2 linked regions of the Agarilytica rhodophyticola genome follow. The protein of the gene in region 1 interacts with the protein of each later gene in a pairwise test. Links are inferred from orthologs where the notes say so. Each region holds a gene or a part of one and is shown on either strand. Other genes may lie near its edges.

Evidence for each region.
Region 2: the proteins of topA (region 1) and BVC89_RS02580 interact in binary tests that used the Escherichia coli proteins (3 or more experiments, as listed by UniProt). The link is inferred for Agarilytica rhodophyticola from one-to-one orthologs.

Annotation. Positions count from the first base shown.
Region 1 is NZ_CP020038.1:2,916,916-2,921,790, reverse strand. What follows is about bases 735-3,932. They hold topA (type I DNA topoisomerase), read right to left. Parts: upstream 3,593-3,932; coding sequence 935-3,592; downstream 735-934. Other genes in these bases: BVC89_RS12425 (hypothetical protein), read left to right, coding at 3,881-3,932; BVC89_RS12435 (hypothetical protein), read right to left, coding at 735-874. In the rest of the region: BVC89_RS12440 (hypothetical protein), read right to left, coding at 1-53; more of BVC89_RS12435, read right to left, coding at 308-734; more of BVC89_RS12425, read left to right, coding at 3,933-4,633; BVC89_RS12420 (hypothetical protein), read right to left, coding at 4,635-4,875. UniProt on the Escherichia coli protein: Releases the supercoiling and torsional tension of DNA, which is introduced during the DNA replication and transcription, by transiently cleaving and rejoining one strand of the DNA duplex.
Region 2 is NZ_CP020038.1:606,650-610,457, reverse strand. The notes cover bases 840-3,808. They hold BVC89_RS02580 (IMPACT family protein), read right to left. Parts: upstream 2,643-3,808; coding sequence 2,037-2,642; downstream 840-2,036. Other genes in these bases: BVC89_RS02570 (hypothetical protein), read right to left, coding at 3,170-3,808; BVC89_RS02575 (DUF6942 family protein), read right to left, coding at 2,648-3,166; BVC89_RS02585 (di-heme-cytochrome C peroxidase), read left to right, coding at 840-1,955. In the rest of the region: more of BVC89_RS02585, read left to right, coding at 1-839.

The sequences.
Region 1 (4,875 bases):
CGTAGGGCAATTTCCCCGTTTGGGAGCTCGATAATTTCAAAAAGCGTTGTCATGTAATGTAAAGTGTCCTATGCGTATTACTTTAATTCTATCATCTGTCAGCGTATAAATCTTGTTAATACTACAAAAACTTGACACTTTCGCTTATTTGCAATGACATATGATTTAAAAAGGTTAAATAAGCCCTAAAACTGGTCGTTTATCGCAGGAACAATGGTTCACAATAGCTGCATAAACATACTTGCCTGAAAACAATACTGTTAGAGCAAAATAGCATAACTATAAGAATAAACTAAGACCAAAGCGATTAATACTCGATATCGGAGGCAATATGACGCTCCAAAAGCTCCCGTGCACTGTCGATGCAATCACCAATAAAGTCCTTTTGCTCTCGCCACCCTAGCTCATTAGTAGAATGGGCAGATGATGTACTTACTATAAGATCATCGGCTTGATATGGAGTTTCGGAATTGGGGCTATTATTTGAATTCTGGTCAACCGCAGCAGTATACGATGCAAAGGCTTTAGAGACATGAGAAGAAGAAAGCGCATAAGAAGGTGAAGCGATAGATAAAACAAGACGATCGAGTCTAAATAACCAGCTTTCCTCGTTATCAATTAAAGCGATAATTTCTTCTTGCTTATAGTTCGCAGTAGCCAAGCGTTGCCGCATGGCCACCAAAGAACCTCTTACTTCCACAAGCCCCAGCACAGCTCCAAAATAGTCTAACAGACCACGATGGAGGCAAAGCATGCTGCCTTGCAAGTTCGCTAAGCGCTCAACACGAATACTGGAGTCTATACACCTACTCATGAGCAGCGACGCAAATGTCAGCTGCTGGCGGAATATCTTTTGTGCTTCTTGCGCGCTCATATCACCCTTTAGCAATAGGATCTTACATATGTGTCTGCAATCAAAGCTTGTTAGCAGACCCTATGCTTTTTTCTTTTTACTTGCTTTTTTAGTCGCTTCTGTAATTTGCCATTTACCATCTTGGTAAAAAGCCTTCCAACCTGTCGCTTTACCCTCTTCCTCTGACTGAACGTATTGCTCTTTGGTTTTACGACTGTATCTAACAACCGTATCGCGCCCCTCAGAATCCTCACTAGGCGCCTTTAATATATGTGCATATTTAGGATCTAGAGCTTCTTTAACCGTAAGCAGTTCTTTCACTAGAGGCGCCCTTGTCTCTCTATTCTTAGGGAATTGACTGGCAGCCAAAAATAAACCTGAAGCACCGTCACGTAACACGTAGTGATCATCGACCTTCAAACATTGTAGGTCAGGCATCTGAATGGGATCCATCTTAGGCGGCGCAGCTTCACCATTGCGCAATAACTTACGTGTGTTTTTGCACTCTTCATTGGTACAGCCAAAATATTTACCAAAACGACCAGATTTAAGCTGCATATCACTGCCGCACTTATCACACTCAATTACCGGCCCATCGTAACCTTTAATTTTGAATGTCCCGGTTTCCACTTCATAGCCGTTACAGTCAGGATTGTTACCACAAATGTGTAGTTTGCGCGTTTCATCTAGCAGATAACTGTCCATCGCGGTATTACAGATTTTACAGCGACGTTTTTGCCGCAGTTGCCTCGATTCAGCTTCATCATCTTCATCAACATTTACTGCTTCGTCACCAGCAACCAAGTTCATGGTAGCTTTACAACGCTCTTTAGGTGGCAGTGCGTAACCAGAACAACCAAGAAATACACCTGTTGCTCCCGTCCTTATTTGCATATTACGCGAGCATTTCACGCATTCGATATTCGTCTCTACCGGCTCATTGCGACGCATACCCGCTTCGCTGTCTTTCGCCACTTCAAGTGTTGCAGAAAAGCTTTCATAAAACTCATCGAGCAACTCGATCCAGTTTTTATTGCCTTCAGCCACACCATCTAGCGACTCTTCCATACTAGCGGTAAAACCGTAGTCCATAAGGTCACTAAAGCTTTCAACCAGGCGCTCGGTCACGATGTCGCCCATTTTGTTAACATAGAAACGTTTATTTTCTACATGAACATAGCCGCGATCTTGGATAGTTGAAATGATAGCTGCGTAAGTAGATGGACGACCAATTCCGCGCTTTTCCAATTCTTTTACCAAGGCGGCTTCAGTAAAACGTGCCGGCGGCTTAGTGAAGTGTTGCGTTGGTTGAACTTCGTGCAAGTTTAGAATGTCGCCCACTTTAACGTCGGGCAGAATAGCATCATCTTCTTTTTTCGCTGGCTGAGGCATAACCTTAGTGTAGCCATCGAAGCGGATAACTCGCCCGCGCACTCTCAATTCATAATCGCCAGCCATCACCGTTACTGTTGTACTAGTGAACTTAGCTGGTGTCATCTGACAAGCAATAAACTGTTGCCAAATTAAGGTATAGAGACGCTCTGCATCTCTCTCCATACTTTTCAGCTGGGTAGGTTTGCAAGTAACATCAGAGGGACGAATTGCCTCATGCGCTTCCTGCGCGCCCTCTTTACTGCTATAGATATTGGGCTTTTCCGGCAAATATTTTTGCCCGTACTCATCTAAAATTAAGTCCCGACAGGTCTGAATTGCTTCTGCACTCAAGTTGGTAGAGTCAGTACGCATGTAAGTAATATAGCCGGCTTCGTACAAACGCTGAGCCAGAACCATGGTCTTTTTAACACCAAAGCCTAATCGTGTTGAGGCTGCCTGCTGCAAGGTAGAGGTGATAAAAGGAGCACTTGGCTTGGATGATGTGGGCTTATCTTCACGATTAGATACGCGGTATTCTGCTTGTTTTAGCGCCGTGACGGCAACATTGGCCTGTTCTTCATTGGTCGCTTTAAAATTTTCACCTTGAAATTTTTTAAGCTCGTATTTGGCTTGCTCGTCTTTTGGCGATTTCAGTAGCGTACTGATACTCCAAAATTCTTCAGGAATAAAGGCGCGGATTTCGCTCTCACGCTCACTGACAAGACGAACAGCAACAGACTGTACCCGCCCTGCAGACAAACCCTTAGCGATTTTCTCCCACAATAGGGGCGACACCATATAACCCACCACACGATCCAGGAAACGGCGAGCTTGCTGGGCATGAACGCGATCCAAATCGATCATTCCTGGGGATTCAAAGGCTTCCTGAATGGCTGTCTTAGTAATTTCGTTGAACACCACACGACGATAGCGATCGTCATCTCCACCGATAGCTTCACGTAAATGCCATGCAATAGCCTCTCCCTCTCTATCCAAGTCCGTCGCGAGGTAGATCAGATCAGCATCATCAGCGAGTTTTTTAAGCTCGGCAACCACCTTTTCTTTGTTCGGTAAAATTTCATAGTGGGCCGCCCAATTCTTTTCGGGGTTGATTCCCATGCGGCTGACCAACTGCTCTTTTGCTTGGCGTTTCTTGTAGCTCGCTTTTTGTTCAGGTGACATTTTGCGTGTAGCAGCGGCCTTTCTCGCTGTTTCTTTAGGATCAGCCTTCTTTTTACCTGAACCACTGGTTGGTAAATCGCGAATATGTCCGACACTTGATTTCACAACGAAATCTTTGCCGAGATATTTATTGATGGTTTTCGCCTTGGCAGGCGACTCAACAATGACCAGTGATTTCCCCATAAACCCCTTCTTATTACTGAGTCTTAGCTCAGAGTCCGAAATTCATAACTTAACGATATGCCAATGTAACGCTGCGCATATATAAGGCCTGAATAGCCCAAGGTCAAGCCGAAATTAATAATTAACATCATAGCAGGACATGAAAACCTAATGACGATGTTAGCGTTTGCCACCCTATTTAGCAGCTTCATAGCCCTTTATTACCGAGTCAAATCACTGTTTTTGGCAGCGAATTTCCCCAATCTTTGAATATCATCTATTATTAAAAAATAATCTAGATTGTTTCCTATGTCAGACTTTTCAACTGTTATCTTGCTTATTGCAATCACTTCACTCTCGTTATTCGTTGTCAGCACAGTCAACAAAAGGCAGTTGCGCGCCCAAGTTATCAGCCAAAAGCTCATGCAGATGAAGCGCCGCGTCACCGAACTTGAAGAATTATCAGCCACATTAGAACCTTTAGTCGAAAATAACGAATTTTCCAAACTCATAAACGATGAAGTAATCGACATTACTCAGGTCATGGTCAAACTTTCGCCAAAGGATACACTGCTCAATGTTAGCTTGGAGGAAGCTGAGAAGCGGTCGCAAGACTTGCTAGACCCGAATGCAAAAGCTGAGCTTTTTCGTCTTATGGAAAGTGATGCGGCTATCGCCCGCGCAGAATATGCCATCACAGAAGCAGCACGAGTTATCCGCAAACGCCAAGCCGCCGATAAAATCCCTGAGGGCAAGATGGAACAACTCATCGTCGGCCTAAACTGGTCAAACTTTATGGTGAAAGTGGTGACAAATGTTGGCCAGGGGCATCAAGCTGCCAATAATGGCAATACACTGCGCGCATCTGCTTACTACCGCAAAGCCATGGAGCTTATCTCACAATCTCATCAAAGGGACGAAAGAATGAGCCAACTCACAAAAGAAATGGGAGAGATATTGAGTGGAAAGCGCACAGCGCTGTCGCTTGAACTTATGCCTGAATCCCTTTATAACCCCCAGCACAAAACCGTGAATAACGAAGTTGATGACAATAGCCTATAAGTTACACACATGCATCTTCTAAACGTGTTAACAATTCACGCAGCATATCGATCGCTTGCTGCTCACTTTTGTCACCACATTTTTCGTCCCAAAAGCAGGCAACACTCATCCCATTAAACTCAAGTTCTGTAATACCAGGCACGATGTCGTGCAATATCCTTTCTAACTGCGGCCATTGCCGTTCTGGTGCGCAATTGCTGCCAAGCCAATCCCACTTGCCGTAAAAGTGGATATCGTGACTA
Region 2 (3,808 bases), 2.3 Mb from region 1 along the record:
GTGGCGAATTTGGTGAAGACTTCTCAACACCGGTTTATCTCGATCAAGGTTGGGATAATTCAGATAGCATGTGGTTTTACAACACCACTCAGGGATCGAATTTAATTCCCTATGATTTTTTTCTCGCTCTGGAACTAGCAGACAGCGAAGAGAAATTTAAATCCGATAAGATATTCCATAAGTATCGTTACCTGCCCCAAGCTAAGAGCTTCTTCAACGAAGACGCCCTAGCAGTAGGTTTCACTAAAGACGAATACAAGGGTAGAGACTACATAGGATATACCTGTGCGGCCTGTCATACGGCACAAATTAATTATAAAGGTCAGGCCATTCGCATCGATGGTGGGCCTGCTATGGCTGATATGGTTGGCTATCTCCACGAAATGCAAAAAGCCATGATGACGACGCGGGATGATAAGGCGAAAAGAGAGCGTTTTATCAACAATGTGTTGGCGCTCGATAATGACTATAGCCGTGCTGAAGAAGTGGAAAAAGACTTAGAAAAATGGACGGGAGTTATTCTAAATTACAACACGGTCAACCACAGTAAAGTTAAATATGGATTTTCGCGCCTCGACGCCTTCGGACGCATATTTAACCGGGTATTGCAGCATGTTATCAATAAAGACCAAGCCCGCACCCTAATGCTTATCGCCACCAATGCTAGAGGCGAGCGCATGCTTACCCCAAAGCAAGTGGATGCGGTGCTTAAGGGAGTAGATGAAACAATTATTGGCGACAACCAATTTGCCCTTATTTTAGAGCGGCTGAGCTCGGACGAGGGAGACTACCCTAACCTCAGTTACACAAATATCCTCCGTTTACGAGATTATTTGTTTAACGAACCTAATGCGCCAGTAAGCTACCCCTTTCTTTGGGATATCACTCATTCAGACTATGTTCAATGGAATGGCATTGCCGGTAACGCAGGTGCAGGACCACTAGGTAGAAATGCCGGTGAAGTTACTGGCGTGTTTGCAACTCTTGACTGGCAAGCAAGTGAGCCTTTCTTCAGTCTCAGCGCTCACCTATCAGGCCAAAAGAATAAACACAAAAAAGTGAAGTTCGAATCTTCTACTGACTTAACGAACCTTAAAAGACTGGAGCATCAATTAAAAAGTTTGAAATCGCCCTTGTGGCCGCAAGAAATGCTGGGGTCAATTGACCAGGAGCAAGCGCAGAGAGGTCAGCTCATCTATGCCAACTACTGTCAGTCATGTCACCAGGTGATAGATAGAAATGACTGGGATAGGGTCGTTATAGGCCATATGTCCTCGCTTGAGGACGTCAAGACTGACCCTGCCATGGCTGAAAACAGTATTAACTACAAAGGCAAAACAGGGAATTTCCAAGGGACTTATCAAGGCGTAGATGTGGGTGGAGATATTATTCTTGGCGAAGAAGCACCTGTTGCAGTAATCCTTACGGCAACCACTCGTGGTGTGGTTGCAACGCCAGATCCAGATAAAGGATTTATTAGGCGTTGGTTAGATTTGATTTACACTCTGGCAGGATCATTTTTTGATAACGATATTAAGCCGAGTATTAAACAAGGCACCTATGAGCCTGATACTACAGCCGAGCCGTTTCGATCTTTACTCTCATATAAGGCAAGATCATTAAATGGTATCTGGGCTACCGCGCCTTATCTTCATAATGGTTCAGTACCAACATTGTATGACCTATTATTGCCCAAAAAACGCGAAGGTGATCCTGAAGACGGCCGTTACAGACCCGATACTTTTATGATCGGTACACGGGAGTTTGACCCGAAAAAAGTAGGCTTTGTCTATGAGGGCTATGAGGGGTTTTCCTTTACAACTAACAAGCGCGGTAATTTTAATAATGGCCACGAGTACGCGGCAGGACGCACACCGCAGCCTAACGGAGAGATATTGCCCAGTCTGACTGAAGCTGAGCGCTGGGATCTATTAGAGTACTTAAAAACGCTTTGATAATTATATTAAGAGTAGAAAACAATAACTTATTGTTTTCTACTCTTAATCCCCCCCTTATCCCTCATCTTTGCCTAGACATTATTGTTCAGCAATCAAGGTGCCGCCCTGAGCAGAAAGAAAATCTGTTAAGGTTGGCAATTCTTCAGGTTTAATAGCAAGATTAAAACGTACCACCTGCTGATAATCAACGTCCACCATTTCACCTGAGTGTAAGCTCAGCCAGTGCCGAAGAGGCTGTTCTAGAGCAAACCCACCCTCAACCACAATATCTATAAGCGGGAATTTCGTATACGTTGATATTTTATCCATGACCTGTTGGGCTGCCGAACTATAGGCTCTAACTAAACCTCCAGCTCCTAATTTAATACCACCAAAGTAACGTACAACCACTAGCATAATGTTGCCTACACATTTGTGCTGCAGTACATTCAAAATAGGTTTTCCCGCTGTGCCACTGGGCTCACCATCATCAGACATTGCCACCAAGGCGGGGGACAGGGGGTTACCAATTAAATACGCCCAGCAATGGTGCCTAGCGTCGGGATATTGTGACCGAGTCTCATCAAGACGTAGCAACGCTTGCTCGCGACTGGATGCCGGCAAGGCAATGGCAATAAAACGACTCTTTTTGATTTCATATTCGGATTCACTTACATCCGATAATACTTGATATTCTCTAGACATTAATCCTAACTGACACTCATCATTTGTACATATTTCACTAGCTGATCAATTCTCTCGTTACTCAGCTGTCGATAATCAAAATAGGGACAAACAATAACACGCTTACTTTTGTTAATGGCAAAAAATGCATCTTGCCAATCGATACTAAAGGGCATATTTAACTCAGCAGCATACGTTTTTCCGGCGATAATATGAATACAGTCAAAATCAAAGTTTGGCTTCGAAAATAACAAGGCTTCTTTTGTATCTCCTTGCAGTAAAAATAAATCACGATATTGGCGCCAACCGTTATGACTGTTAGACCATTTAAGCGCATACAAAAACTTGGCATAGACATTAAATATCTTACGCCAATGATTGCCGGTTTGTTGCGCAATAGAATAAACCTCTCCTTTTACCAGGGATCTCATCTTTGTAAGTGCCTGATATTCCGGCATAGGCGGACGATTAGCGATATATACGGCAAGGGAAAAACGTTCCGCCCCCAAACCAATACGCCCGGAGGCATTAACAGCGTCTATCATAAACTACATCTCATAACGATTGTTTCTCATCCAAATTGCCAATGACAGAAAAACAAAAGAAACAATAATGCCTACAAAAACTTCTGGGCCAGATAAAAAACTTTTACTCAGGCTATTCATAAACTCGTGACCATCACCAAAATAATCTTTCATATGATTATTAAAATCAGGAATATAACTTGCGAAAATATTGAATAGCCATGATCGACCAAAAAAGATGTTCTCCACAATTATAATGCCTAGTGGAGGTAGAATAGACCACATCATCGGAGAACCAGAAGTTGATGATGATACCAACATCAGCCAACTATAAATCGGTGAAAACCATAAGCCACTGGCAAAAATAAACAACAAGGCGCTGAAAAAAGCTAAGACAAGACCGGAGTTAAATAATACAAGACCTATATTCCCCAAACCAAGAATAAAACTGAGTAAAGTCACGATAATTAAGAGTATAAGAATAGTAACGAGGCTGATGATCAACGCCGAAACAGGAACAATAAGCAGCCCTGTTAAAAATTTCACGAGAACATTATGAGTTTCGGAAATGGGCATGGATTTCCAAAATAAAATACTGCGATCTCTACGATCATCGTATAGAGAACCGAGTAAATAATTCATCGTAACCAAAGTAGATATAGA